DNA from 2 places in the Roseibium sp. R5 genome. Region 2 is predicted to be linked to the other one. Evidence: riboswitches for the same ligand, from Rfam matches in the RefSeq annotation. Region 2 holds a riboswitch; the other holds the start of a gene.
The links. Region 2 has a riboswitch for thiamine pyrophosphate ahead of thiM (hydroxyethylthiazole kinase). Riboswitches for the same ligand answer to the same signal wherever they lie in the genome.
Positions count from the first base shown of each region.

Region 1: linked by a shared signal. The riboswitch ahead of AC0J4F_RS08430 (ABC transporter permease) and the one ahead of thiM (hydroxyethylthiazole kinase) in region 2 are both predicted to bind thiamine pyrophosphate.

Region 1 is NZ_CM146910.1:1,798,864-1,813,670, forward strand. It holds gene AC0J4F_RS08420 (adenylosuccinate synthase) at 1-635, shown strand, start outside; gene AC0J4F_RS08425 (hypothetical protein) at 875-2,617, shown strand; TPP riboswitch at 2,696-2,802, shown strand; gene AC0J4F_RS08430 (ABC transporter permease) at 2,957-3,709, shown strand; gene AC0J4F_RS08435 (ABC transporter substrate-binding protein) at 3,733-4,674, shown strand; gene AC0J4F_RS08440 (CHASE2 domain-containing protein) at 4,712-6,931, opposite strand; gene rpoH (RNA polymerase sigma factor RpoH) at 7,074-7,961, opposite strand; gene AC0J4F_RS08450 (RluA family pseudouridine synthase) at 8,129-9,154, opposite strand; gene AC0J4F_RS08455 (hypothetical protein) at 9,153-9,509, shown strand; tRNA gene AC0J4F_RS08460 (tRNA-Glu) at 9,621-9,696, shown strand; gene AC0J4F_RS08465 (DeoR/GlpR family DNA-binding transcription regulator) at 9,777-10,550, opposite strand; gene AC0J4F_RS08470 (hypothetical protein) at 10,632-11,939, opposite strand; gene AC0J4F_RS08475 (DUF1134 domain-containing protein) at 12,059-12,664, opposite strand; gene AC0J4F_RS08480 (YHS domain-containing (seleno)protein) at 12,821-13,273, shown strand; gene chpT (histidine phosphotransferase ChpT) at 13,471-14,115, shown strand; gene AC0J4F_RS08490 (chemotaxis protein CheW) at 14,248-14,807, shown strand, end outside.
Region 2 is NZ_CM146910.1:2,708,634-2,723,440, forward strand. It holds gene AC0J4F_RS12640 (xanthine dehydrogenase family protein molybdopterin-binding subunit) at 1-1,840, shown strand, start outside; gene AC0J4F_RS12645 (HD domain-containing phosphohydrolase) at 2,017-4,983, shown strand; gene AC0J4F_RS12650 (TAXI family TRAP transporter solute-binding subunit) at 5,036-6,031, opposite strand; gene AC0J4F_RS12655 (LysR family transcriptional regulator) at 6,185-7,099, opposite strand; gene AC0J4F_RS12660 (tartrate dehydrogenase) at 7,239-8,312, shown strand; gene AC0J4F_RS12665 (putative transporter) at 8,365-9,378, opposite strand; gene AC0J4F_RS12670 (DMT family transporter) at 9,736-10,737, shown strand; gene AC0J4F_RS12675 (Lrp/AsnC ligand binding domain-containing protein) at 10,782-11,018, opposite strand; TPP riboswitch at 11,156-11,266, shown strand; gene thiM (hydroxyethylthiazole kinase) at 11,335-12,108, shown strand; gene thiD (bifunctional hydroxymethylpyrimidine kinase/phosphomethylpyrimidine kinase) at 12,142-12,954, shown strand; gene AC0J4F_RS12690 (TRAP transporter substrate-binding protein) at 12,951-14,060, shown strand; gene AC0J4F_RS12695 (OmpP1/FadL family transporter) at 14,663-14,807, shown strand, end outside.

The DNA of each region.
Region 1 (14,807 bases), 910 kb from region 2:
TCGAAGGGGCACAAGGCGCTCTTCTCGACATCGACCACGGTACATACCCGTTCGTGACATCGTCCAACACAGTGGCCGGGCAGGCTGCAACTGGCTGCGGCCTTGGACCTGGGTCGGTCGACTATGTTCTCGGTATTACAAAGGCGTACACTACGCGTGTGGGCGAGGGGCCTTTCCCGACCGAGCAGGAAAACGAGGTTGGTGAGTTTCTAGGGACCCGTGGTCATGAGTTCGGCACTGTGACCGGCCGCCGCCGCCGTTGTGGCTGGTTTGATGCGGTTCTTGTGCGTCAGACCGTTTGTACGTCCGGTATCAATGGGATCGCGCTGACCAAGCTTGATGTTCTGGATGGTCTTGAGGAAATCAAGATCTGCGTTGGCTACGAACTCGACGGCGAGCGCATCGACTATCTTCCAGCGTCACAAGGCGCCCAGGAACGGGTCAAGCCGATCTATGAGAGCATGCCGGGTTGGAAAGAATCCACTGAAGGTGCGCGGACTTGGGCTGAGCTTCCGGCGCAAGCGATCAAATACGTACGGCATGTTGAAGAGCTGATTGGTGCACCGGTCGCGATCTTGTCGACCAGTCCGGAACGCGATGACACAATTCTTGTGCAGAATCCTTTCCAAGACTGAGCGAATTGACGTAAACAAGACAATATAAAAGATGCTTAGAGTGCGTTGCGAATCGCTACGCACTCGGCAGCTTTTGAAGTCCGGGGTCTCCGGCATCAGAAGCAAGATGGAGCGACAATTGTGCGCGTCTCGCGCGATCTGATAGGCGAAAATCTCTTCGAAAGCTTGGTATAAGTCACGAAGAAGTCGCGAATCTGATCCAGGAGACGCAGGAGTGCAGTTGGCCGGTAGGCAGGAAGATGGCTGATTACTATTCGATATTAAAGAAAACAATCGCGTCCTTGCCCGAAAGCAACGGTGCAGCGCGGCGCAGCGTTTACAGCCGTGCGCGCAATGCCATCGTGAATCAGCTCAAGGCCTATGAGCCGCCACTGTCGCCATCGGAAATCACAGCAGAACAACTTCGTCTGGAAGAGGCAATCCGGAAGGTCGAGGCGGAAGCTGCCAGAGAAAGCCTGGGATTGCAGCCATCTGCACCGCCGGCGCCTGCCACCCCAGCTGCACCGCCGGTTCGCGAGCCGGAGCCGGCACCGTCTGTCCCTGCGGCCACAACGACCTCTCCAGTTGAGACCCCGGCGGCGCCTGCACCGCAGGTGACATCTCCGGAGCCGTCTGCCTATCCAGTCGAAGAGCCCGCAAGTGCTCCTTCGTCCGATGCTTCATATGACAGCCCGCCACAAGCCGCGCCTCTATCAGGAACGACTGGTTCAAGTCTGGCTGAGCCCGAAGGTCCAGTATCCTCACCTGAGACACCTCCGGCCTATGACCCTGTTTCACTCGAACCGGCTCCGGTCTCGGATGATCAAGTCTCTCAAACAGAACCGCTCTTTGAAGATGAGGTGGTTCAGCCGCAGACCGGAACAGCAGGCTTAACAGACGCCCCAGTATCGTCCCGCGCCAGCCGTTCAAGATCGTCTGCTTCAGCGGCGCTTCGCGGTTCGGACGAAAAAAGCCGGACAGTGCCGATTGCAGCTGCTGCTGTGGTTGCCGTTCTGGTTCTTGGAGCCGCTGCCTATTTCTTCTTGTCCGGGCCGTCTGATGAGGCTGTGACCGACGCCGCACCGGCTGTTTCACAAGAGCCGGAAACAACGGCTGTTACCGAACCAGCGGCACCCGTCGAAGACACCGTGGCCGCATCCTCGGAAGATGCAGACGAGGCGAGCAAGAACACTGATCGTCTTTTGAATGAGACCGATGCAAATGTGGTTGCACCTGACGCGCGCGCAGTGACAACGACGACCATCAACCCGCAAGAAACAGCACCGGGAACTGTTGCTCAGCCGTCGATCGTGACGAATGTGGAAAGTACCCCATCTGCCGATGTCGATACGCCAGCGACGGATAGCGCCGAAGTAAGTCAGGGCGTTCAACCGGACAGTCTTGCTGCAGTGAGCCCAGAGCAATCCGAACCGGCACCGGCAGCCCAGGTGCCGGCTTCCGGAGCGCAACGTTCCATCCTTTATGAGGAAGGGGCAGATGCCAGCTCTACCGGTACTGCGGCACAAGGAGCCGTCATCTGGACACTTGGCGAAGAGACCGATCTTGGCGGTGAAGCGCAGTCTGTCCTCTCCGCTGCCGTCGAAATTCCGGAGCGGGATATCAAAGTCGATATCCGTATCAAGCCCAACGATGATACGTCCCTGCCGGCAAGCCATCTTGTTGAGATCAAATATGAACTTCCAGAAGGGTTTTCCGGCGGCGATATCGTCAATGTTCCCGGCTTGGTCATGAAGCCGACCGAGGAAGCGCGCGGCGATGCCTTGATCGGGGCATCCGTGAAGGTCTCTCCCGGCTTTTTCTGGATTGCGTTGTCCAGCTTGCCCAATGAGCAACAACGCAATTTGGCACTTTTGCGTGAGCGTGGCTGGATCGACATCCCGATGCTTTATGAGAATGGCAAACGCGGCATTCTCACGCTCGAGAAGGGCCCGATCGGCGAAGATGCCGTTGAAAAAGCAGTCACCGCCTGGCAAGCCGGGTAAGCAGATTCAGCATCTTGCGTTTTTAGCGGGTGCTCCGCGGTTTCTCTTGCAATTTGTAAATTGGCGGGGCATTGTCCCGCTTGGTCCGAGGGGTGTTCCGGTTTCCGGAACTGAGATGGCATCGCGCCGAACCCTTAGAACCTGATCCGGGTCATGCCGGCGAAGGGACGGAAACCTTAGCCTCTTCCCGGATCTCCAGTGTCATTTTCGGCTTTGCTGAAGACAGGAGATCCTTATGTCTGCTTATGCGCTAAAGCGCGGGGCACACGCTGTACAACAGCTTTCAGCCCTTTATAGAAACACAAAACCATACGCCATCCCGGTAGGGAGCGGCGATATATGATGGTTTTGGTTTTCCTGCTGAAACGCTGTGCCGGCGTTGCGGTCGCCGTTTTCATTTGGGCGGCCTTGGTCCGTTTCTTTGAAATCCCGCCGTATATGCTGCCTGGCCCTGAGCGCGTTTTTGTTGCGTTTCAGAACCAAGGCCTGTTTCTCCTGCACCATGCAAGCATCACCTTTTCCGAGACACTTCTCGGCTTCGTCTTTGGGGTCGCTGCTGGGTGCCTTTTGGCGATCCTGATTTGGGTGTTTCCCGTGGCCAAACGGGCGATTATGCCGACGATCCTCGTCACCCAGGCCTTGCCCGTTTTTGCGATCGCGCCGATCCTCGTTTTGTGGCTCGGATTTGGCCTAGCCTCCAAAATTGTCATGGCGGTTTTGGTGATCTTCTTTGCCGTGACCTCCACGTTCTATGATGGGCTGCGCCGCCTTGATCCCGGGCTTTCGGACCTCAGCCGCCTTTATCGTGTATCCCGCCTCAAGGAACTTTGGGTGTTCCGGCTGCCGTCTGCCATGCCTGCCTTGGCGTCCGGCTTGAGGATCGCGGCTGTTTTCGCGCCAATCGGTGCGATTGTTGGGGAGTGGGTCGGCGCGAAGGGCGGGCTCGCTTTCATCATGCTTCAAAGCAACGCACGGATGCAGACGGACGTGATGTTTGCCGCGCTGATCCTGCTCGCTCTCATGGTTCTGTCATTGCGGTTCGCCGTAGACCATTTCACCCGGTTTCTTGTTCCTTGGCAGGTTGAAGACTGATCTGCTTTTCCTTGGAGGATTGAATGAAAAAAACACTGCTCTCTGCCGCTTTCGCAGCCGCTCTGTTTGCGTCGGCACCTGTACAAGCAGCCGAAAAACTGACGGTCTTGATGGATTGGTTCACCAATCCCGACCACGCACCGCTGATCACCGCCCAAGCGATGGGATTCTTTGAGGCAGAAGGTCTGGATGTCGAATTGATAGAACCTGCCGACCCCGCGATGCCGCCGAAACTGGTTGCAGCAGGACAGGGCGACATTGCCATTTCCTATCAGCCGACTTTGCACGCCCAGATCGAGGAAGGACTTCCGCTTAAGTGGATCGGAACGCTCGTAGAGACACCATTGAACTCTCTCATCGTCCTCAAAGATGGTCCGATCAAGGAATTGAAAGACCTGAAGGGAAAGAAGATCGGTTTTTCTGTGTCCGGATTTGAAGACGCCATGCTCGGCCAGATGCTGCGGTCTGTCGACCTCAGTGTCGACGATGTCGAGCTGATCAACGTCAACTTTGCTCTGTCACCGTCGCTGATGTCCGGCCAAGTCGATGCGGTCATCGGTGCTTACCGGAATTTCGAGCTCACTCAGATCGAGATTGAAGGCAAGGAAGGCAAGGCGTTCTATCCGGAAGAGAATGGTGTGCCGATTTTTGACGAGCTGATCTACGTTGTTCACAAGGACAAGACAGATGATCCGCGCTACGCAAAATTCATGGCGGCCATCGAAGCGGCCACGATTTTCCTGACGAACCATCCGGACGAAGCCTGGAATGCGTTCATCGAAGCCTACCCGAACCTGAATGACGAGCTGAACAAACGCGCCTGGGCCGATACGCTGCCGCGTTTCGCAAAACGCCCGGCAGCCCTTGATGAAGGCCGTTATCAGCGTTTTGCGGAGTTCATGGCTGAAAATGACCTGATCTCTAAAGTGGTTCCTGTCGATACCTATGCGGTCGAGATTCGCTGATCATCACTAACTTCTCGGAAATCAGCAGCGTGGTGTCTCAGGATGCCGCGCTGCTTTCGTCTTGCGCCAAGGGGAGGTCTGCAATCCGGGCGGCAAACGGGGTGTAAAAGCTGCTGAGCCGTGAGGCGGACTGCTGGGCGGCAGTGAGAGCACCATGTGCGGCAGTTACATTGCCTGCTTCGATCGCTCTTATAAGTGAATCGTGAGTTTGAGCGAGCTTCTGAAAGTCCTCGGATCTTGCGTAGTTCTCGTCGCCCAACAGCGCAAACAGTGTAACGGTTTCGCTTTTACCCTTGAGAGAAATCTCGCCGGCTTCCAGGTAGGCCAGCTCCGGTGCCTGCTTTCTTGTCTCTTCCGAGACGAGGAGATCTGCGCCCACCGCCTTGCAACTTGATTCAATCCTCGATGCTACGTTTACCGCATCGCCGATCACCGAATAATTGAACCGGTGCTCTGAGCCCATATTGCCAACGCAGGCATCGCCACTGTTCAGACCTATGCCGATCTGAACCGTCTGCGCTTTCAATCCGCGCGCCTTGAAACCAAATGCGTCTTTTTCATTCAGTTCATCGACAATTCTAAGCATAGCGAGACTGGCCCGGCCTGCTTTTTCTGCGTGGTCCGGCACGGGTATTGGGGCATTCCAAAACGCCATGATGCTGTCACCGATATACTTGTCGATCGTTCCCCCTTCGGCCTGGATGGCATCGGACAGAGGAGAGAGCAGAGTATTGAGGAAGGTAACGAGCTCTGTCGGCGTCAGTTGCTCGGAGATTGGCGTGAAGCCGCGAATGTCCATGAACAGTATGGTCATTGGCCGTATCTCACCGCCCAAAGTCAGTTGCTCCGGCGCTTTTTCAAGCTGGGTCACGAGATCCGGAGAAAGGTATTGGCTGAATGCCTGCCGGACAAAACGCTTTTCACGTTCGGTCAGGAAATAGAGCATGACCGTTGCTGCCGCGAAGACAAGAAACACAGACAGGCTTGGGTATATCGGGTCGATGAGAAGCCCTTTGTCCAAAAAGAGGTAGAAAGAACCGCCGATCAGCACCGCGGCAACAATACCGCCAAGCAAGGCTGTTCCAAGGCTGCCAATGATGGGCAAGATGAGAATGAAAACTGCACCGACCAAAAAAGTCGTGAGTGTCTCAAGGCCACTTGCCCAGTCTGGCCGGGTCAGGAACTGACCGTTGATGATTTGCTCAAGCGCCTGAGCATGTACTGCCACGCCTGGAACCAGTTCACCGATCGCAGTTGCGCGGATATCGCGGAGGCCTGCTGCAGACGTGCCGACCAGCACAATTTGCCCTTCGATCAACGGCGCAAGTACGCCATAGTGCTCTGGTTTAAAAAAATCCATCGCCCGGACATATCGATCTGATTGGTCCGGTGTGTAATGGACCCACATTTCCCCTGCAGCTGTTGTTGGAACTTCAAAAGCACCAATTTTAAGGTCGGTTATTGCTGGAGTGCCACTGTCCACTTCGCCGCTGGCACTGGTCGTTCGGACTATCAAGCCGCTGGCTCCCTGGGCCACCCGAAGGGCCTCTGTGATCAGGCCTGGATAAACGTTGGTTCCGTCGCTCGTAATCAACGGAATGCGGCGGATGACGCCGTCTCGGTCATCGAGAGAAACAGAAATCGATCCAATTCCGCTCGCTGCTTGTTGAAGTGAGTCGAGGCTGGGGACTGCGGCTGGGAAGGGCGGCAGGATCGTAACTGGATCTGCTCCCCCATAGGCAATGCCAGCTTTTTTCAGAGGCGATCGGCCGGTTAACTGATCCGAGATCGCGAAGCCGAGAATCACCGGTGCGCTGGCTATTGTTGCGGCGAAACGTTCGTCATTGTCCGGCAGCTGTTGCAGAGCTTCCTGAACACTCACTGGCGTCTCTGGGGGAAGGGAGGCACGAATTTGCGTTGGCGACGTTCGATCCGGTTCAGCGAAAACAACGTCGAATGCAATGGCGGCTGCGCCCATTTCAGTCAGGGTTTCGACCAGCTCGGCAACTTTGGTGCGTGGCCACGGCCATTGCCCGATTTCGGTGATGGAGGTCTCGTCAATGTCAACGATCCGAACTGGGGCGGGCATATACTCGCGCGGACTGAAACGTTGATAGTAATCGAATGTGAGCTCCCGAACGGCAACGAGAAAGTCCGGATTGGCAATCCGAAGCCCGGTCATGAGAATCAGGACGATGGTTGCGGTGAGCGCAACAAAACCGCGCCGTGAAAAAAAAGGGTCTATCCGAAACGCCATTGGTGCCTGATGTCTTGAAACTAACCAGCAGTGGCCCTGACCCTAGGGTGGTAAGGCGCCAAGGAGCAAGCGCAGACGGACCCGTAAACAAAAAACGCCGGGCGTTTTGCCCGGCGTTTCAGTAAATCCATGTTCCAGACGCTTACGCGGCTGGTTGTTGGTCAAGCGTGCGAGCACTGTTCCGGACCGCTTTTTGAACCTTTTCAAAAGCACGGACCTCGATTTGCCGCACGCGCTCCCGGCTGACACCAAACTCTCCGGAAAGATCTTCCAGCGTCATTGGGTCCTCCGACAGACGGCGGGCCTCGAAAATCCGGCGTTCCCGATCATTTAGAACGTCCATCGCGTCGCTGAGCATTTTGCGGCGCATGTCGAGTTCTTCCTGATTGGCAAGCAAGGTTTCCTGGCTATCGCTTTCGTCGACGAGCCAATCCTGCCATTCGCCAGCATCTGCTTCCGCCCGGATCGGCGCGTTCAGGCTCGCGTCGCCGCCGAGGCGGCGGTTCATCGACACGACTTCTTCTTCCGAAACGCCGAGACGGGTTGCGATTTCCTGTACCTGGTGCGGCTTCAGATCGCCCTCTTCCAGCGCTTGTATCTTGCCCTTCAGGCGGCGCAGATTGAAGAACAGGCGTTTCTGGTTGGCTGTCGTCCCCATTTTGACGAGTGACCAAGAACGGAGAATGTATTCCTGGATGGCGGCCTTGATCCACCACATGGCATAGGTCGCCAAACGGAACCCTTTGTCGGGCTCAAAACGTTTAACGGCTTGCATGAGGCCAACGTTGCCTTCGGATACGACCTCGCCAATCGGGAGACCATACCCGCGGTATCCCATGGCGATCTTGGCAACGAGGCGCAGGTGTGAATTTACAAGGCGCTCGGCAGCTTCCGGGTCTTCGTGCTCCTTGTACCGCTTGGCGAGCATGTACTCCTCCTGCGGCTGAAGCATCGGAAACTTGCGAATCTCATCAAGGTAGCGGCTAAGTCCGCCTTCCCCTGCAGTGAGTGTCGGTAAGTTCTGGGCCATTGAATGCACCCCCTCTCGTCGAAATCACCCGGTTCCCCACTTTGCCCCGCAGAGCGCAGGCGTTTGGCTGAGGCAACCAAGTTACAATGCGTGTCCTATCGGCACACGCGAACAGCTAATATAGGTTGAATTTAGCCGATTGCATGGCTTCAATGCGAATTGGCTTTCTAAAATTTTTGTAATCCGGATAAAAGATTTGCAAAATCATCGGGATATGGGCTCTCAAAGCGCAGTGTCTCGCCTGAAACCGGATGCTCAAATGCCAACAGTCCAGCATGCAAAGCTTGCCGGGTGAAACCGCCGACAAGGCTCTTTAATGGCTCTTCCAACCGGTTGATTTTCGTCTTGAAGCCGGAGCCATAATCATCGTCGCCAAGCAATGGATGGCCAATATGGGCCATGTGGACCCGGATCTGATGAGTTCGGCCTGTCTCGAGTCTGCATTCCATGAGTGAGGCAAGTGGAGGCTGGTCCGCGGCGCCGAAACGTTCCTTGACCTGCCAATGCGTGATTGCATGACGTCCGCTCGTTTTCACAACCGCCATCTTCTGCCGGTTTGCCTGGGAACGGGCCAGGTTGGCATCAATCGTACCCTTGAGGCTGGACGGCGCGCCCCACACAAGCGCGGAATATGCGCGCTCCAGTGGTCCGGTGCGGCCATGATCTGCAAATTGTGCTGCTAGCCCTTGATGTGCCTGATCTGTTTTAGCGACAACCAGCAGACCTGACGTGTCTTTGTCAATCCGGTGAACAATGCCGGGACGTTTCACTCCGCCTATTCCCGACAGGCTGTCACCGCAATGATGGATCAAGGCGTTGACAAGTGTGCCGGTCCAGTTGCCGGCACCAGGGTGAACGACCAGCCCAGCCGGTTTGTCGATTACGATGACATGTGCATCTTCGAAAACCACATTCAGCGGAATGTCTTCGCCTTTGGGATCCGGATCCTCCGGTTCAGGAAGATGCAAAGTAATCTCGTCACCTTCATTGACCCGGTATTTCGGCTCCCCTATTTTCGCGCCTCCGATGGAAACGTCGCCCGCCTTGATCAGTGACTGAATTCTGTTCCGGCTCAATGTTTCCAAATGCGATGCAAGGACGGCGTCTATCCGCTTCCCGGCGTCCTCAGGATCAACCGTTAAAATGAAATCCGCGTCAAAGCTGGCCGGATCGTCTTGGGAATTGTCTGTCATGTCTCAACCTGATTTCCGGGATGAAGGTCCGGAAGAAGCCCCTTTAGATCCTGCGACCGAACGCGTTCAGGCAAAACTGAAGCGCCTGTTGCTCGGGTCGTCCCTGATCATGTTTGCCGGGTTTATCGCTGTCTTTGCAGCAATCCTTTACAAGATCAACACTTATGAGGCCGATCCATCTGAGGCCGCAATCGTTGAAACCCTAAATGTCGGTGCTGATGCCGAAGTTCTGCAGGCAACGATATCAGAAGGGATCATGCTCGTTCTCGTGCGTGAAGGCACCACTACCGCCTTGCTCCGGTTTGATCCGCAAGATGGAAAATTATTGGGCCGGACGGTTTTCGTCGGCCGGTAGTGGATATAGACCGGTTGACTTCAAAAAAATGACCAAGGGGGCTTGCGTCCTGCTCTAACCCCCTTTATACGCACGGTCCTCGGCTTGAAACAAACAACTTTCAAGCCCCGCGCGCCCATCGTCTAGCGGTCTAGGACGCCGCCCTTTCACGGCGGAAACACGGGTTCGAGTCCCGTTGGGCGTGCCAACTTTCTCTCGATATCTAGGGTCTATTTTTCAACTGGTCAAAAGTGGCTGGTTTCGAAAAGCCTTACCACTTGGCCGCTTCTAGATGGCCGGCAGGTTTTCAGTTTCGATAAGCTGCGTATCTGAGTCTTTTGCAATCGTCGCGAATTCCGGGCTCGGGCAACGGTCGGTTACAAGCGTCGTAACTTGCGAGAGGTGGCCAACCCGGACGGGCGCGGTGCGCTCAAACTTGGTGCTGTCCGCTGCCAGGATCACATGCCGAGCATTTTCCATGATCGTTTTGGTGACTTTGACTTCGCGATAATCGTAGTCGAGCAAAGACCCGTCCGGATCAATGGCAGATGCGCCTATCACTGCAAAATCCACCTTGAATTGGCGCATGAAATCAACTGCGGCTTCGCCGACAATTCCGCCGTCCGCATGCCTTAAAACCCCGCCGGCAACAACCACTTCAATCTGGGAATAACCCCGCATCAAGCTGGCGACATTCAGGTTGTTGGTGATCACCATCAGTCCGTGGTGTTGCAACAGCGCCTGTGCGACCGCCTCAGTTGTCGTGCCGATATTGATGAAAATAGACGCATTGTCAGGAATGAGTGCAGCGACACTGGAACCAATGTCAGCCTTTTCCTTGCTGGAAATGATGCGTCTTGCTTCATAGCCGACGTTTTCAATACCAGATGAGAGCAAGGCTCCGCCGTGCGTGCGTGCGAGTAGTCGGCGCTCACACAGCTCATTCAAGTCTTTACGGATGGTCTGCGGACTGACTTCGAATCTTTTTGCCAAGTCGTCCACGCTGACACGACCCATCTGGCGGGCCAGTTCGAGAATGGCGTTATGGCGTTCGATAAGCATGAGGTATTGGTCCGGTAGGAAGTTAGTTCAATAATTCAAAACGCACACAAACTGACGCCTTCTGTCGCAGCAGAACTCTTGTCAGGCAGCCCCGGCGGTCCGCCGTTGTTTCGGCTTTTTCACAGTTGGCGGATCTGTCTTTTCAGGGGGCACTTGATCGTTGTCACTCGAGGGCTCTTTGTTTTTTCGGGTCGACGCAACAATCCGGCTAACAAGGGCTTCCGCCGCGTTGGCGATATCTGTGGTAGACGAGCTTTCTGCGGCTTTGGGAGCCGGTGGAGGCGCTGTGTTTGGCTTTTCGGCACCGGTGGCAGCGCGGCGTGTTCTTCTCTTGGGCTTCATGTCACCAGCGCTATTTGACACAGGTGCCGATTTGCCGGCTGCTTTGGGGGAGGGCTTGGAAGCGGCTTTCTTTTTATCGTTAGGGTCCGCTGACACTTGTTTGACCAGCTGCCGGAAGTCCTGACGGACTTGTGTGAGTGCAGATGTTGCTGCGAGATCCTGCCGAAGCTTCTTGATCTCCCCGGTTAGCCGATTGACCGTGCGGTCCTTGTTTTTTAGCTGAGAAAGTCTTTGCGCGTTTTCTGTTGCCAGCGCTTCCAACTGCTCGGTCAAATGCTTCTGAAGATCGCTGTCTTTGATGTCGGCTGCGTCCAGCTGCAGGGAAAGCCGGGTCACTTCCGCCTGAGCAGTTATGAACTTTGCCTCAGTATCCACAAGCTGGGCTTCCAGCTCTGCAAGTCGGGCCCGCGCCGTCTCTGTTCGTTCAGCGTCGAGTTCACCGGCAACAGACGGTTCCGCCTTGGCCAGGCGCGCTTTCAAGGTCGCAACTTCAGCTTCCAGCCCCGTGATGGTCGCAAGCGCCATCGTGTCTGTGGCAGGCAGCCAATCGGAAGTTTCTTCGCCTTGCGCGCCTTTTGCGGGCACATCTTCGCCGGATTCCGGTTTCTGTGACCAGCTTTCCGCTAGAGCCTTCTCAGCTTCGGCGAGTTTTTGCTTTAGTTGTGCGACTTCCGAGGACAGCATGTCAGCTGATTTCTCATCGGAGGCTTTCGCAGATAGCTCTTCTTTCAGTTTGGAAATCTCGCCTTCGTGGCGTTTTTCCAACGCAGCCATTTCTGTCTTCAGCCGTGTCACATCCACGTGCCACTTTGCAGCCTTTTCCCGCTCGGCGTTCAGAGACTGTTCAACGCGGCGTAGATCGACGGCATGTTGTGCGCGTGCCTGGTCCTGCGCAGCTCGGACCTCTGCGTAACTGGATGGATTGACAGCCCGCAGAGCCTCTTCGGTCAGTCTCGCGGCACGGCGATAGAAAGCTGGCAGGATCGCAAGGCAAATCAGCCCGGCCGTGCAAAACCCTAGTGCCACATACATCGCCGCTTCTATCACATCAGGCTCCCGGTGGCCGTTCAAAGCATCAAGACGTTACATCATCATTAGAGGACATCGGTTTAATAGCCAAGTCTGGGCTCCAGTTGAGGCTGGACCCTGATAGTTTTTGCAGGTCTCTAGAAAGGATTCCAAGTCGGTTCTCTTGTGAATTTCAAGTAACCGAGATTCAACCCGAGGCGTGCGCCGACCCCGGCCTTGATCGGGACCACGAAGACTGAGTCTTTTGCAAGGACTGTCATGCCGACGCCGCCAACCAGATAGGCGGACCCATTTACGCCGCTGAACCGGTCGTAAACCCGGTCAATGCTCGGCAAATTGTAGATCAGCATCATGACGCGTGCGCCGTCAGCTCCAAAGTCGAAACCTATAGACGGTCCTTGCCAGAATATTTTGTGGTTGCCTGCATTGCGGGTGTAAAGCTGACCTTCTCCAAACCGGGCACCTGCAACGAATGCACCAGAGCCTTCTTCCCCAAGGATATACCCATTTGGTTCGCCATAACTTGCAAAAGCTCTCTCCACAACGGAGGCCAGCCCACCAGACACAGATCCGAAAAACTGATGCCCCGTTTGCAGGATCTGATCTTGGCCATAAGTGTTGACGGGAGGAGACTGCGTGTTGGTCGTGGTCTGTGCGAACGCAACATTGGGGCCAACGGACAAAAGCAGAATGACTGCGGCGGCTGGAAGAATTGAAAATATGAGCCGTGACATATGTGCCATCCAGTAAACTCCTTGTCGCCAGACAGGCGACGTCTTTCTCGCTGCGTTGCGTCTCTTCGATGTTAAACTTAACGAATACAGTGATGATTCGCAGTTCAATTGATGAAAGACGTGTCCGCCGAATCAATGAAACGTTGGCCCCCAAAAAAGACCTGGATGTGTCTTTCTGCAATCCTTGCAGCGGCTATTTGCCTGTGGAGCGTCGACGGAAAGGCCCGCCCCAGGAGTTTTGTGCCGGATCCGATTACTGGGTACGCAATTGGTGGGCACGACCCAGTCAGCTATTTTGTTGATGGATACCCGCGGAAGGGAAGCCGGGAATACACATATAAATGGGGCAACACCGAGTGGGTTTTCGTCAACAAGGGCAATATGGAAGCCTTCAAGCTGCACCCCAATGCCTATGCCCCGATGTTTGCGGCTTGCGGCGGATATGGCCTGTCGGAAGGCTTCGCGACGGCCGGAAATCCGTTTATCTATGCGATAGTCGAAGGGCGGCTGATGTTCTTCTATTCGGTGGTCAACCGGTTTCTATTCATTGTGAATGGCACCCAAAGGCTCACCGAAGCTCGGTCGCATGCTGAAACTGTCGGCTGCCTGCCGGAATGACGGTTGATGTGGCCGTTGGGACGGATTTGAGTTTGGTTTGCCGGTTTCGGCGGACTTATCTCCAAAAATAGCTTGGATGACCGGGAAATCGGCTGATTTGCCGCCTTGGCAGGGCCTTTGCGGATGTGTAACGCTGGCATATCGGCTTGCGAATCAGGTCGTTTTGGCAGGTTTTTTACAAAGAGCAGCGTCGAGCAATGTCCGCACTTAAAGAGCTTTCATCCATGGATCTTGCAGCCCTGGTGGCAAGCCGGGTCTGTCATGACATCATCAGTCCGGTTGGTGCGATCACCAATGGACTGGAAGTGCTGGATGAAGAAGGGTCTGAGGACATGCGCGAATTCGCCATGGATCTGATCCGGAAAAGTGCGCGACAGGCGTCTGCCAAGCTGCAGTTTGCACGACTTGCCTTTGGTGCTGCCGGATCCGCCGGCGCAGAGATTGATCTTGGCGATGCCCAAGTGGTTGCCACCGGGTTTATGGAAAATGAAAAATCCAACCTCAATTGGCAACTGGACCGGCACTTGATGCCGAAAAATTTTGTGAAGTTGCTTCTCAATCTCATCCTGATCGCCAATCAGTGTGTTCCGCGTGGGGGCGAGATCAAGGTTGAAATGAGTGGGACACCACAATCTCCGTCCTTTACTTTGAATGCGGCTGGTTTGAACCCGCGAATTCCACTTGGAATGAAGGAAACCTTGAGCGGAGAAGAGCCTGAGCGCGTTGATGCACACTCTGTTCAGCCGATTTACTCGTTGCTTCTGGCGCGTGAGTGCGGGATGGAGTTAACAATAGATAAAGATGAAGACTGCGTAAAAATAACAGCTCTTCCGACCGAATAACTTAGGCCCGAAAAGAATCCTTTTGCTTCAGCGTATCTTAACGCTTTGACGCCAATCTACTCTCATGGACTTCCCGGTCCAGACATCCTTTTCAGGGTGCGGAACCAGTAACAAGTCGGGTGAGAGCAGGCCATGGACGACCTCCTCAGGGAATTTATTACCGAGACCAATGAGAGTCTCGACGTTGTAGACGTGGAGCTCGTAAAATTCGAGCAAGAACCGAACAACGCTACGATTCTAGACAACATATTCCGTCTGGTACATACGATTAAGGGTACCTGTGGGTTCTTGGGCCTTCCCCGGCTTGAAGGAATTGCACACGCGGCTGAAACCCTTATGGGCAAGTTCCGCGACGGTGCGCCGGTCACCCAAGACGCGGTGTCATTGATCTTGGTTTCCATTGACCAGATCAAGGACATTCTTGGTGAGCTGGAAGCTGCTGAAGGCGAAGAACCGCAAGGCGATGACAGCGAGCTGATCGGCAAGCTGGAAGAGATGTCTGCAGCGGCTGATGCCGCGATGGCCGGCGGCGGCGCAGCCGATGAAACGGCGGCGGATGCTGAGCCGCAAGCCGAAGCTGCGACCGACAGTGACGACTTTACACTGCCTGAACAAACCATTGAACGGCCGTTGCGACCTGGCGAAGTTTCGCTCGATGAGCTTGAGCGTGCCTTCCGTGAGACCGAGATTGA
Region 2 (14,807 bases):
CGATGCTGTCAAAGTCTGGCCGGAGTTCGGAACAAATGTTGCCTTCACCTTCGGGCACGGCGATGCAGAGAAAACCGATGCGGCTTTTGCCAACGCGGTGAAAACGGTTTCAATCGATCTCGTCAACAACCGGATTGTCGCCAACTACATGGAACTGCGCGGCTGTGTGGCCGAATTTGACAGTGCCAGCGACCGTTTCAAGCTGACCCTTGGCACACAGGGCGGGCACGGGATGCGGGATGTGCTTTGCCAGATCCTCGGCCTTGAAGCAGACAAGGTTCAGGTTGTAACGCCGGAAGTCGGCGGTGGTTTTGGCACCAAAATTTTCTGTTACCGCGAATATCCGCTGGCGATGCTGGCGGCGCAGGCGCTCGGCGTTCCGGTGCGCTGGGCTGGTGAGCGAATGGATCATTTTGTCACCGATGCTCATGGCCGGGACAATCTCTCCCATGCCGAGCTGGCTCTGGATCCAGACAACAAGATTTTGGGCATGAAGGTGCATGTGAAGGCGGCTATGGGCGCCTATCTGCATCAGTTCGGCCCGTTTATTCCCTGGGTCGGCACCACCATGACATCCGGCCTTTACGACATTCCAGCCGTGTTTGCGAAGGTGGAAGGCGTTTACAGTCACACGGTTCCGACCGACGCATTCCGGGGCGCCGGGCGTCCGGAAGCGGCCTACTTGATTGAACGGCTGATCGACAAGGCGGGTGAGGAAACCGGGCTTGGGCCGGTTGAGTTCCGAAAGCTCAACTTCATCAAGAAGGAACAGCTTCCTTACACCACCCAGACCGGCCGGATGTATGACACCGGAGATTATCAGGGCCATCTGGAAAAGGCTCTGGAGACCGCCGATTGGGCAGGTTTCAAGGCGCGCCAGGAGGCAAGCCAAGCTTCCGGTAAGTATCGCGGCTTCGGCATTTGCTCTTACATTGAGGCCTGTGCTTTCCCGGGCGGCGAAGAGGCGACCGTCGAGATCGGTGCGAACGGCAACCTGACGCTTCTGATCGGTACCCAGACCAACGGACAGGGCCATGCGACAGCCTACAGCCAGGTCGTTGCGGAGCAGTTCGGCGTCAACATCGAGGATATCGAGGTCATTCAGGGCGACACCGACCGGGTTCGGAAAGGCGGCGGCACCGGTGGGTCGCGTTCTATTCCGCTCGGGCTGCCATCCGTCAAGGAAGCCAGCGTTGCCTTGGTCAAGAAGGTTAAGGAACTCGCTGCCGACAAGCTGGAAGCGGGCATTGACGATCTTGAACTCGACAGCGGCATGGTCCGTGTTGTCGGTACCGACCAGCAGGTGACCCTTGCCGAAATCGCTGCCGGGGCCGGTGAGCCTCTGCAAGCACGCGAAGAGGTCAAACAAACCGAGGCGACTTATCCGAACGGCACCCACATCTGCGAACTGGAAGTAGATCCGGACACCGGCGATGTCGATATCCAGAACTACGTCATCGTCGATGATTTCGGCGTCACCGTGAACCCGCTGCTGTTGGCCGGTCAGGTTCATGGCGGGGCGGCGTCTGCCATCAGTCAGGCCTTGTGCGAGCACACGGTTTTCGACGAGGACGGCCAGCTCTTGACTGCGTCTTTGCTTGATTACCGGCTTCTGCGGGCGGCGGATGTCCCGAATTTCGACTTCCAGACCCGAAATGTGCCGTCGACGACCAACGCGATGGGGATCAAGGGTGCCGGTGAAGCGGGCACGATCGGTGGCTGCGCGGCTGTCATGAACGCGATCCAGAATGCTTTAAAAGACGGAGCGGGTGTCACCGAACTACTTGATATGCCCGCAACCCCGCACCGGGTCTGGGATGCAATCCAAGCGGCGAAATAGACATGCTTTCATAGTTGAAAACGGAATCGCGCCGGATAATTTCCGGCGTTTTTCTTTTTAGTTGTAACGTTTTGGGGAGGGCTCCATTCTCAAGGTTTCGATCGGTGCTACGCAATTTTAAGATGTCCGAGATATTAGGGAGTTGTAATTCATTTCTAACTCTAGGTTAGATGATCATGAATATTTTTTCTCGTGTGCGTCAGACGCTGCAATTTCATCTGAGCGTTGTATTTCTGCTCCTTGTTCTAACCGTCGGATCTGTGATCGGCTGGTTGACCTATTCCAGAATGAATGCCGTCATCACGGAGGCGTCGCGCAATCTCTTCAGTCTGACGAGTACAGAGGCTGTCGCCGGGTTGGAGCGCCTCTATGCGCCGGCGGAATTGGCTGTTGAGATCATTGCACTTCACGACATCACGCGGGCTGAAACGCTTTCTGAACGTCTTCCGCATGTGGCATTTCTTGCGGGCTTTCTTGACCAATCGGCGGCTTTGTCTTCCGTTTATGTCGGCTATGACGATGGCGATTTTATCATGCTGGTGCCGACAGAAAACGATGAGGCGAGAAGCCGATACAACGCGCCGACCGATACTGTTTTTGTTGTGCAATCGATAGAGCGTTTCCCCAATGGCGGAGTGCGAAGCCGGTATGTTTTCCTTGATATTGCGATGAACACGCTTGGCGAGCGGGAGCAGGCAAGCTTTGCGGGCTTTGATCCACGATCCAGGCCCTGGTTTGAACAGGCAAAGGCGTCCGCCGGCCAAATCAAGACGCGGCCCTATATATTCTTCACGTCACAAGAGCTGGGGCAAACCATCGCAGTTCGGGCTTTGGGTAGCGGTGCCACGGTTGGCGCTGACATTTCATTGGACACACTGGCCGCATCCTTGCGCAAAGAGCGGATCACCGAAAACACCGAGCTTGCGCTTTTTGGAAGCGATCTCGGCATGATTGCGCATCCGGACAAGTCGCGGGTTGTGGAGGTTTTGACACCGTCGGCTACGGGCGCGGCGCCTCAGCTCGGCCGGCTTTCCATGGATCAGCTGGACGGAACTGTCTTGCCGGATGTCGCAAAGGCTGCCGTTGAGGCTGGCGTGACCGGTGTTGATGACAAGACGCTGAATGAAAGGCTTGTCCTCGACGATGAGCCGTGGCGGGTGCAGGTGTCCCCGCTTAAAGTTCGCGGATCGACGCCATATTATCTGGCCATCGCGGTTCCCGAAGTGGAACTTCTGGTCCAGGCCCGGCAGCTTCTTCAGCAGGGCGGAATTGCGATTGGGATCATCTTGCTGATCTCCATCCCGATCACGATGCTTGTGGCACGACTGGTTTCCAAGCCGGTGCAGGCGCTATCGGGAGAAGCTGAAAAGATTCAGCGGTTCGACTTCGCAGACCCGGTCAATGTCCCGAGCTTCATCATCGAGATTGAGGACCTTTCACGGTCAATGGACGACATGAAGTCCACGATCCGGCAGTTTTTGGAGATCAATCGGTCCATTTCCGAGGAAACGGATTTTGAGCGGCTGTTGCAGACCCTGCTGGACGGAATGGGAAATATCGTTGGTTCAGAGCAGGGGGCTGTCTACCTGATCAGTGCAGATGAGACTGCCCTTGAACCGGTTGCGGCCATGGGGGGGCCAGTCGACACATTGCACCGCCATCCCTTGAACAGTCTGCCGCATGTCCTGCGCGAGGCCATTGATCGGGATGACATTCGAGCGACCAGAGTTGACGGCGAAGCGTTGGCTGTCTGTGGCGGGGATCCTGGTGCTGGGGAGAATCCGGCCCGCAATGCCATGGTTGTTCCTCTGTTTAACCGTAACAACGCGATGATCGGCATCATGACCCTGGTGCAGGAAGCAAAAGCCAATACCTCGTTGATCCGTTTTGTCGACGCATTGTCTCGGTCGGCTGCCATCGCACTCGAAACCCGCCAGTTGATTGCGTCGCAAAAGGCTCTGTTCGAGGCCTTTATCCGCATGATCGCCGACGCGATTGATGCCAAGAGCCCCTATACTGGAGGGCACTGCGCGCGTGTGCCCGAACTCACCAAAATGCTGGCTGAGGCCGCCAATGCCGCAAACCACGGGCCTTTCGCGGATTTGAAGCTGACGGATGACGACCGGGAAGCCATCCATGTGGCCGCGTGGTTGCATGATTGTGGCAAGGTGACCACACCGGAGTATGTGGTCGACAAGGCGACAAAACTGGAGACGCTGTATGATCGCATCCATGAAATCCGAATGCGTTTTGAAGTTCTGAAACGCGATGCGGAAATCACCTATTGGAAAGGTGTCGCCAACGGCGACGACCTGAAAGACTTGGCCGAACAGCGCGACGCGGAGCTGGCCGCGCTTGATGCGGACTTTGCCTTTGTGGCCGAATGCAATGAGGGCGGCGAGTTTATGTCACCCGACCGGCTTGACCGGCTCCAGGAAATCGCGAAGCGGACCTGGACCCGAACACTCTCAGACAGGGTCGGGATCAGCCACGAGGAACTGAATCGCAAGCAGCAAACTCCTGAGCCGGACTTGCCGGTCCGCGAGCCGCTGCTTGCTGATCGACCAGAGCACGTTCTTGAGCGCCGGCCGAAGGATCTCTTCACCGCAGACAATCCCTGGGGCTTCAAGCTGGACCAACCGGAGCACCTTTATGATCGTGGGGAGCTCTACAATCTCTCAATTGCGCGTGGCACCTTGACCGCTGAAGAACGCTACAAGATCAACGATCATATCGTACAGACAATCATCATGCTGTCGCGGCTGCCGTTCCCGTCTTACCTGCGCCAGGTGCCTGAACTTGCAGGGGGTCACCATGAAAAGATGGATGGAACGGGCTACCCGAAGCGCTTAAAGGGTAGCGAGATGAGTCCGGTCGCACGGATGATGGCGATTGCCGATATTTTCGAAGCCCTTACTGCCGCCGACCGGCCCTACAAGAAGGGCAAAACCGTGTCGGAAGCGCTCAAGATCATGGGCTTCATGGTCAAGGACGGGCACATCGATGCCGAACTTTACGACCTGTTTCTAACGTCGCGCGTCTGGGCCGACTACGCGTCCAGGTTCATGAAGCCGGATCAGATCGATGAGGTTGATGTTGCGGCTCTAAGGCCGGACGAAGCTGAAAGACGGGCTGTTGGGTGACAAGATTGACTGGTCGCGCGGATCATTTTGTCCGCACGACCATATAAAGCAATCAGTTGCTGTAGATCATGTCGGCAGGAATGTCCGCGCTGGCGTTTTCCTGGAACCAGCGGGCTGCACCCGGGTGCCATTTCATCACTGTGTTACGGTCCCAGAATTCCGGCAGAGTCGACCGGGCAGCCTTGTGGGTTTGTACCATACGATCGTTGTCTGACATCACGGCTTTCACCACCCCGTAGACAAATGTCTCGGGAAGGTCACAGTTTGCTATCGCAAAGTTCCACATGGAAACGGAGCGTGCCGGGTTTTCCAGAGTGGTGTAAGTGTCTGCGGCTATGTCAAAATTAGCCACCGGGAATGCCGCAGTAATCTTGGCCTGCTCGTCTTCGGAAAATTCGATGATGTTGATGTCGGTCTGGACTTCGAGCTGGCTCACCGCTGGAACCGGGACACCGGCTGCAAATGCGATCACATCGAGCAGACCATCCTGCAACTGACCGCCGAGATCAGACCAGCCACCGTTGCGTCGTTCAAACTTTACGCCCAACTCCTCCATCATGCGGGGGAAGTAGGTGTCAGACGTTGAGCCTGCCGGTCCGAACCCAATGCGGGCCCCTTCCGGAATGTCGGCAACGGATGTAATGCCGGACGAGCTCAAAGCCGTGATGGAGAAGGGCGTCTGATACATCGGGAACATGGCGCATGCTTTGTCCATCTTCAGGCCAGGCGCGATCGGGTTGGAGCCGGCAATGGATTCTGCAGCAGGTCCCATCGTGGTCATGCCGAACGGCAGATCTCCAGAATGCACAAGCGCCATGTTCTGCATCGGGCCGCCCGTGACTTCTGCGCCGCCGGAAACGCCGAGTTCCTCGCCAGCAATGTTTGCCCAGCCAGTTCCGTATCCAAAGTAAGTTCCGCCTTGTGAGCCGGTTCCAACTGTAAAGCTCTCCGGCCAGCCGGTTTTGTCCACGCTGTGATTGTCGGCAGCAGCTGGTAGTGCGGTCATGGCGGCGATCACAACGGCGCCGGTAATCAGATTGAATTTCATGTGTTCCTCCGGGTCTTGGGCAAAGCCTGTTGTCTCGCCCCGCAGCCTCCTTCGCGGGGTAGAGACATAGCTCTCACCGAAAGAGCAGCCTAGTCAGATCTCTCCAGCCGACACAGATCGTATTGATTATATAAATTTTGTGAATAATAGTTGTCACGCAGAGAGGGCCAGCTGCTCCGTCTGTTGGTGCAATATCTCAAGAAACGCATCCCGTGCCGTATCTCTCGTGTCTCTGACCCAGGCAACTGAAAGCGCAAGCCTGGTTCTGGCCGATCCCGATGGCAAATCCAGGGAGACAAATTTCACGCCGCCGACTGCGAGCCGGGAAATCCAACGCGGAACAATGGCTATGCCGACCCCCGTGCTGACCAGGTTGACGATGGTTTGTTTTTCTTCGGCAATTTGTGCAACGCGCGCGCTCAAACCAGCTTCCAGAAACAGCTTTATTGTTAGATCGTGACTGTGAGGCCGCGATCCCTTGTCCGGAACGATGAGGGGTTCGTCCGCCATGTCCTCGACCGAGATTTTTTTCTTTGCAGCCAGCGGGTGGCTGCTTGGAACCGCGACGACAGCTGTCTCATGAAACAGGGACTTCAGCATCAGGCGCTGGTCAACGATTTCAGGCGGCCGAACGATTGCAACATCAAGACGTCCGGTCAGCAAACGCGGCAAGAGCCGTATCGTTTTTTGCTCAAGAAGCTGGATGTCAATGCCCGGATACGCCTCCCGGAAATGAGGGATTATCTGTGGGATCAGGCCAACTGCGGCGCTATCAATAGCTCCAATCCGCAGCACCGATGTCTTGTCGCGTTGGCTTTCACGAAATGACGCCTCCAATTTGTCCGCTCTTTCCACGATCTCTCGCGCGGCGGCCAAGAAATCGCTGCCTGACTGTGTGAGAACAACGCTACGGGTTGTGCGGGTGAGCAATCGGCTACCAAGACTGTCCTCCAGCAATTTGATGTGGCGGCCCAAAGAAGCTGGAAGAATGTTCAGTTTTTGAGCGGCTCTGCCGAAATGCAGCGTATCCGCTACAGCGATGAAGCACCTGAGTTGACGAAGTTCCATGTTGCATCTCGATTATATTAATTATTTATATGATTAATTTGCTATTGCTGCAACTGCATGGAGTTGCAAACTGTGCGAAGAGACGCGGCGGTCTTTGAGCACGGGCTCTCAGCCCTTTTCACGAAAACAGGAATTTGAAATGCGCACTTACCAGATTGCAGCCATCCCGGCAGACGGCATCGGGCCTGAAGTGATCGAAGCGGGTGCTGAAGTGTTGGCCGCGCTTGGTCAGCGGGCCGGTGACGTGGATTTCAAACTGACCTTTTTCGACTGGGGATCAGAGCGGTACAAGAAGCACGGCGAGATGATGCCGTCTGATGGCCTCGAACAGCTTAAACCTTTCGACGCGATCTATTTCGGGGCTGTCGGCGCACCGGATGTGCCAGACCATATTACCCTTTGGGGGCTCCGCTTGCCGATCTGTCAGGGGTTCGATCAATACGCCAATGTCCGGCCGACAAAGATTATACCGGGCGTAACGTCGCCACTGCGCGACGTGGGTGTTGGAGACCTGGACTGGGTGATCGTGCGCGAGAACTCGGAAGGCGAGTATTCGGGAAATGGCGGGCGAGCGCACCGCGGGCTGCCGGAAGAGGTGGGCACAGAGGTCGCCATCTTCACCCGCGTTGGTGTCACGCGGATCATGCGTTATGCCTTTCAGCTTGCGCAATCCCGTCCGCGTAAACAGCTGACGGTGGTGACCAAATCCAACGCGCAACGGCACGGCATGGTCATGTGGGATGAGATCGCCGCCGAGGTCGCTAAGGAGTTTCCGGATGTGACGTGGGACAAGATGCTGGTCGATGCAATGACCGTGCGCATGGTCAAGAACCCGAAAAGCCTCGACACCATCGTTGCAACCAATCTCCATGCGGACATTTTATCTGACCTGGCAGGTGCCTTGGCCGGAAGCCTGGGTGTCGCCCCCACAGCAAACATTGATCCTGAGCGCCGCTTCCCGTCGATGTTCGAACCCATTCATGGATCTGCCTTCGATATCACGGGCAAGGGCATTGCAAACCCGGTTGCAACCTTCTGGACCGCGTCGCAGATGCTGGACCATCTGGGTGAGGCGGCATCCAGTCAGCGTCTTATGACAGCGGTTGAGCGCGTCTGCGACGCAGGTATTGTGACGCCCGATGTCGGGGGCAAAGCCACCACCCGGGAAGTCACCGATGCCGTTATTCGGGCGATCCACGGATCAAACGAGTAGTCAGGCAGACAGGTCCTGAGGCTCCCGTCTGCCGGTTTCCCCATGACCACTGTTACTCCGCTGGCATTTCCTGTGGGACGCTGCCGTTGCGCTCGTATTCCCAAATGTGGCTTTCAAAGGCTCTGAGACGTTTGTAGACGGAGATCAGTTCGACGATCGTGGTCCAGGCATTGACCAGGTATTGGAACGAATTTTCGACCTGTGAGAACGCACGCACGATCTGCTGCATCACGCCCAAGGTAATGGCGCCGGTCACGATTGTCGGTCCGAGCGCAATGTAGGGCACAAGGACAGTTGCCTGCAGGTACGACCATTTGGCGATGTCGAAATAAAGGTAGTGGAAGAAGAGCCGGAAATAGTTCTTGCGGACATGACCGAAGAGCTCATCCACCGAGGGCGGATCGGCGCGCTCCTCATTGTCTTCGCCGTAGACAAGTTCTTTCCGGTAGGCCGCTTCAACCTTCTGATTGTTGAATTCCAGGCCCGGCAATTTCAAGCCGACCACGGCCAGCAACACCGTACCGGATGCAGCTGAAATGATCGCGACGTAGACCAGTGAGTGAGCCACGGGACCGATCCAGGGCAGTTCGGTGACGTTGGCTGACAGCTCCCAGAGGATCGGCAAAAAGGCGATCAGTGTCATGACAGAGCGCAGGAAAGAGACGCCAAGGCTCTCCATGATCCGCGCAAAGCGCATGGTATCTTCCTGAACGCGCTGGGAGGCCCCCTCGATGTGGCGCACCACATGCCAATGGGCCATGTAATAGTCGTTCATGGCTGTGCGCCAACGGAAGACGAAGTGCTTGGTGATGAAGTCCAGGATCACCGCAACAATCACGAAAATCGCGGCAATATACAAAAACGTCATCAATTCGCGCATGTATTCGCCGAACGTGACGGAGCCGGGCTCACTCAAGGCGCGCTGAATGAGATCGTAAAAGCTGCCGAACCATTCGTTGATCTCGACGTTAAGGTTCACCTGGTACTGGGTGGCGCCGAGGATGACCACCGAGATGATCCAGGCCCAGAAGAACCATTTACGGTTCAAGAAAAACGATCGGAACATGGGGCGGCGCCTTTCGAATCGGGGATTTTTTATAAGTATAGGAGCCCGTAACGGCAGGAGCAGGTATGTGCCGGGTTTTCAGTTGCTTTTGAAGAGGAAACGTTGGTCATACACGCCGATTTTATCGGCAGACCCTGTTTAATTTGCCAAGGCTACGCGCGAGATTGCAAAAATTGAGGCCGGGGTAGATACTGGCCCCTCACTTCTGAAGCGATTTGCGCAAATCTTAACCTAAATGCTCGGCAGACCGATTTGAACCTGTTTGCGGCGCTTTTGTCTTCGCTGTTCTATTATTCTTTCAAAACTGGTGCGTGGCGCGGAAAGCGCTGGGTGTAAGCCAGTATCTGGATCCGATTTATGGCGTCAAAAAACACCGCAACCCAACAGTCCCGCGCGCCAGCGCCGACAGGTATGACACGTCAGGCTCCTCTGATCGGCATCGGGCTGAAGCTGGCCTCAACGATCGTGTTCTTTGCCATGGTGACGGTGCTCAAGATCGCCGCTGAACGTGTGCCGATCGGGGAACTCGTGTTTGCGCGGAATTTTTTCGGCGTCTTTCCGGTTCTGATGATGGTCGGGGTGCGGAGAGAGCTTGGCCTTGCGTTCCAGACGCAGAACCCAAAAGGACATCTTGTGCGCGCCTGCATCGGTTTGACGGCCATGGTGTGCATGTTCACCGCTTATGACCTGCTGCCGCTGCCTGATGCCACAGCCATCAACTTTGCAACACCGCTAATTGTTGTTGTTTTGGCCTTCTTCATGCTGGGCGAAACTGTCCGGATCTATCGGTGGAGCGCGGTCGCAGTTGGTTTTGTCGGCATCCTCGTCGTTTTGTCACCGCATCTGGGAGAGGGGGATTTCGACAACTCCGCCACCTTTGGGGCCATCGTCGGATTCATGGGGGCTGCCTTTGCGGCTCTTGCCATGATCACGGTCCGGAAGCTGTGCGTCACCGAGCGCACCTCGACCATTGTCACCTGGTTTTCCTTGTCGGCGACCGTGATCTCACTTCTGACCATTCCAGCCGGCTGGATCTGGCCGGACCAAGCCTGGATCATCCCGGATCTGGAAACAGCGGCACTGTTGGTGATGATTGGCCTATTCGGCGGTGTGGGACAGATCCTGTTGACCCAGAGCTACCGGTATGCAGATGCGTCGACCATCGCGCCGTTTGACTATGTGAACATGCTCTGGGCGATCCTGGTCGGCTGGGTCGTCTTTGCTGAAGTGCCGGTTCTTGAGGTGATTGTGGGTGCGGTGATCGTTATGGCCGCCGGGATCTTCGTGATTTACCGGGAGCACCGGCTTGGCCTTGACCGGACCAAGGACCGCCGGGCATCGACACCCTCGAAGTCTTGAAGACATGCCGCACGGACAAGTTCGCGCGGCTACATGCGGAATGGTCAGAACGCCTTGAACGTGATGATTGACTTGGTGTCCTGGATGCCGTCGATCGGGTGCACCTTCTCATTGACGAAGTGTCCAATGTCAGTGCCGTCTTCGATATAGAACTTCACGAGAAGATCATAGTCTCCGCTGGTGGAGTAGACTTCCGAAGCGATCTCGGCATCCGCGATTGCATTGGCAACCTGATAGGTTTTGCCGAGCTGACATTTGATCATCACGAAAAACGGGGTCATGGGGGCTCCTGCGGGCAAAAACGAACTGTGCCCCGACATCGCCTATCTCAAACAAACAGTCAATCGGCTGTCGGCGCTCGAACCACGGCGATAGCTAAGTGGGACTTGAAAACCCGCGCCTGGCTTGGTAGACAGATTTTGTCTCATGGGGGTGCCCGGCAATTGTGGATCGGGCTGAGAGGCGAACGGCCAACTCCTAGAACCTGATCCGGCTTGTACCGGCGGAGGGATTTGAGATCATGACTGATCTTTTACGTATTATCCGAAAAACGATGGCGCGGAACGCCGGCTCTTTGAACTTGAAAAGGAGCCAGGCATGAGTTTGTCGATTGCCGCGAGCACGCAGGCGCTGTCGGCGGATGCGGTCTTTTCCTCGCTGGAGCGGGTGCGGGCAAAAAGACCCCGTGTTCATGCCATCACCAATACGGTTGCGCAGGGCTTTACGGCCAATGTCCTGTTGGCGCTCGGCGCTGTGCCATCCATGACGATCGCACCAGAGGAAGTTCAGAGCTTTGCAGCATCTGCCGATGCTCTTCTGATTAACCTCGGAACACTGGACAACAGCCGCCGTTTAGCGATCCCGGTTGCGATTGATGCGGCCAAGGAAGCTGGGCGGCCAATCACCATTGATCCGGTGTTCGCGGATCGGTCGCCGCAGCGCTGTACCTATGCCAAAGAGCTTTTGCAAACGCTACCGTCTCTTGTCCGGGCGAATGAAGCCGAGATGACCGCGCTCTTTGATGCGCGGGCCGAGGTTGACGCTTTGATTTCGGAGGGAGCGGTCTTTGCCGTGACCGGAGAAGAGGATCAGATCGAGAGCCGGGGCGAAGACTACCGGCTACGCAATGGTCATCCTCTTTTGGCCAGAGTGACGGCCACCGGCTGTGCGGGGGGCGCGGTCCTCGCAGCGTTTGCGAGCGTTGAGCCAGATACAGCGCTTGCCGCGGCATCTGGCCTGTCCGTCTTCAACATTGCGGGCGAAATCGCCGCTTCCCGGAGCGGGGGACCTGGCAGTCTGGTTCCAGAGCTTCTCGACACGCTGTACAGCCTAACGGCCCGCGATATCGAAAGCCGTCTTCAAACCGGCTGACATCCATTCCTATAGTATTGTGCGGAGGGCACCATGACCGCAATCGCGGTGACAATAGCAGGCTCGGATTCCGGCGGTGGGGCCGGCATTCAGGCGGACTTGAAATCCTTTTCGGCAAATGGCGTTTACGGGGCGAGCGTCTTAACGGCGCTCACGGCACAAAACACCCTTGGTGTCACGGCAATCCATGATGTGCCGGTCGAATTCGTACGCGCGCAGATCGATGCCGTCTATTCCGACCTAGCGGTAACAGCCACCAAGATTGGCATGCTCTCGCAGGTGCCGATCATTGAGGAAGTCGCTGAAGGTTTGAAACGCCATCAAACAGGACCGGTCGTCCTGGATCCCGTGATGGTGGCCGCATCCGGAGATCCGCTTTTGGCGGAAAGTGCGGTCGCAACCCTGATTTCCAAGTTGGTGCCCTTGGCCGACATCATCACGCCCAACCTTCATGAAGCAGCCCGCATGCTTGAGGGCGAAGTCGCCCATAGCGAAATCGACATGCAGCGCCAGGCCAAACAGCTGATCGACCTCGGGGCAAAGGCTGTTTTGTTGAAGGGCGGACACGGCGACAGTGCGGAAAGCGCTGACCTTTTGATAACTGAAGACGATGAAAGCCTCTGGTTGCGTGAGGACCGCATCGCAACGGACAACACCCACGGCACTGGATGTACGTTGTCTTCCGCTATCGCAGCGGGACTAGCCAAGGGAAAAACGCTTGGTGGCGCGGTCTCCAGTGCAAAAACCTATATCCACGAAGCGATCCGCCATGCAGACGAACTCAAGATTGGACAGGGTCATGGACCGGTCCATCACTTCCACGCTTTTTGGGAGGGCCCACAATGAGTGGTGCTTCTAAACATAAAAAGAGCGTCAGCCGCCGGGACATGCTTGTGGGCAGTGCCGTTGGAAGCGCATCGGTTTTATCTGCCCCAGCGGTGATGGCACAAAGTACGGTCACCGAATGGAAGCTGGTGACATCCTGGCCGAAAAACCTGCCAGGTCCGGGTGTCACGGCGCAGCGGATCGCTGATCAGATCGCGTTGCTCTCAGGTGGTGCGTTCAAGATCCGTTTGTTTGCTGCCGGCGAACTGGTGCCGGCGCTCGGTGTGTTTGATGCCGTCTCAAACGGCACTGCGGACATGGCGCATACAGCCTCGTTCTTCTGGCAAGGCAAGATCCCGGCCTCCGTCTATTTCACCGCGGTCCCCTTCGGTCTGCTCCCGCATGAACATATCAGCTGGATCGAGCAAGGCGGCGGGCAGGCGCTCTGGGATGAGCTTTACGCGCCGTTCGGTATCAAACCGGTGATGGCGGGTAACACCGGTGTTCAGATGGGCGGCTGGTACAAGAAACCCCTCCAGAACCTCGATGATCTGCGCGGCCTGAAGATCCGGATGCCGGGCCTGGGTGGAGAGGTGATGCGCAGACTTGGGGCCGCTCCGGTTGGTTTGCCACCGGGTGAGTTGTTTCAAGCACTCCAAACAGGTGTTCTGGATGCAACTGAATTTCTCGGCCCCTGGTCGGATCGGGCCATGGGGTTCCATAAGGCCGCGAAATATTATTATTCACCTGGTTTCCACGAACCGAACGGGACGGGCGAGGCACTGTTCAATCAGTCAGCTTTTGATGCTTTACCCAAGGAATTCCAGACAATTCTATTGGAGGCGTGCCGCGCTGAGAATGGACGTGCGCTTGCTGAGAGCGATTGGGAAAATGCCGGAAGCCTGCAGTTGCTCCAGCAAGAAGATGGCGTTGAAGTCCTTTCCTATCCGGAGGACATTCTTGACGCCTTGCGCGTAACGACTGGAGAAGTGCTGCTGGACACGTCCCGTCAGGATCCGATGAGTAACCGCATTTATCAAAGCCACCAGACCGCTTTGAAGCGTCTTTCGCCTTGGAGCGATATTGCCATGCGGCGGTTTTTGAGCGCGCGTGATGGACTTGTCTGATTTGCAACTATAGAGAGTATCGCCGTGGGCGCGGCATGACCTGTGTTGTCTACAGTTTCGGCTCGTAAAGCCCGAAACTCCATATGTATCGTGTCTGAAATGCGGGTATTTGGACCATAAATATATCCGCATTTCTGACATCGGAATGACTTTTTCATCTCACTCGGTTGGCCATATCGTGGGCGGTGTATAATGCTGATTTGGGATTTTTTGGTTTGCCAATGAAGCGATTCACTCACCAAAAAATACTCCAGGCTCGCGCAAAACGCCGGTATTCCCTAAGGTTATGTGTGACAAGAAAGCAACGCGCAGCAAAGAAAGAAAGTTAAGTGTGACCTTTTGGTAATGTGCCTAAAAAATGTGCATTTGTATGGTTGGTCGCGGTCATCCTCCAAAAGCAGTGTCTGATGATATGTTTATCCGGCTACGAGCACTTGGTGCGTGCGCCGGGCTTTCGTGAAAACCCGTATATTGCAACGCAGCAACCGTGTGCGCTGCAATTAGAGATCGCATTTCGTGGTTGAAAGGCGACCGTTTCTTTTAGACCCTGCAGTCAGTGTCAAATTCCTCCCGGGGGGAGGAGGATTGGGAGAAACGTAAAAATGCGGGCAACCAAGAAAATCGTACTTATGACGTCGACAGCCATTGCTGCCTCGATCGTCGCAAGTGCAGCCTCTGCGGGCGGTTTCGCCCTGCGCGAGCAGAGCGCATACTACCAAGGGACTTCCTTCGCCGGTAACGGTACAT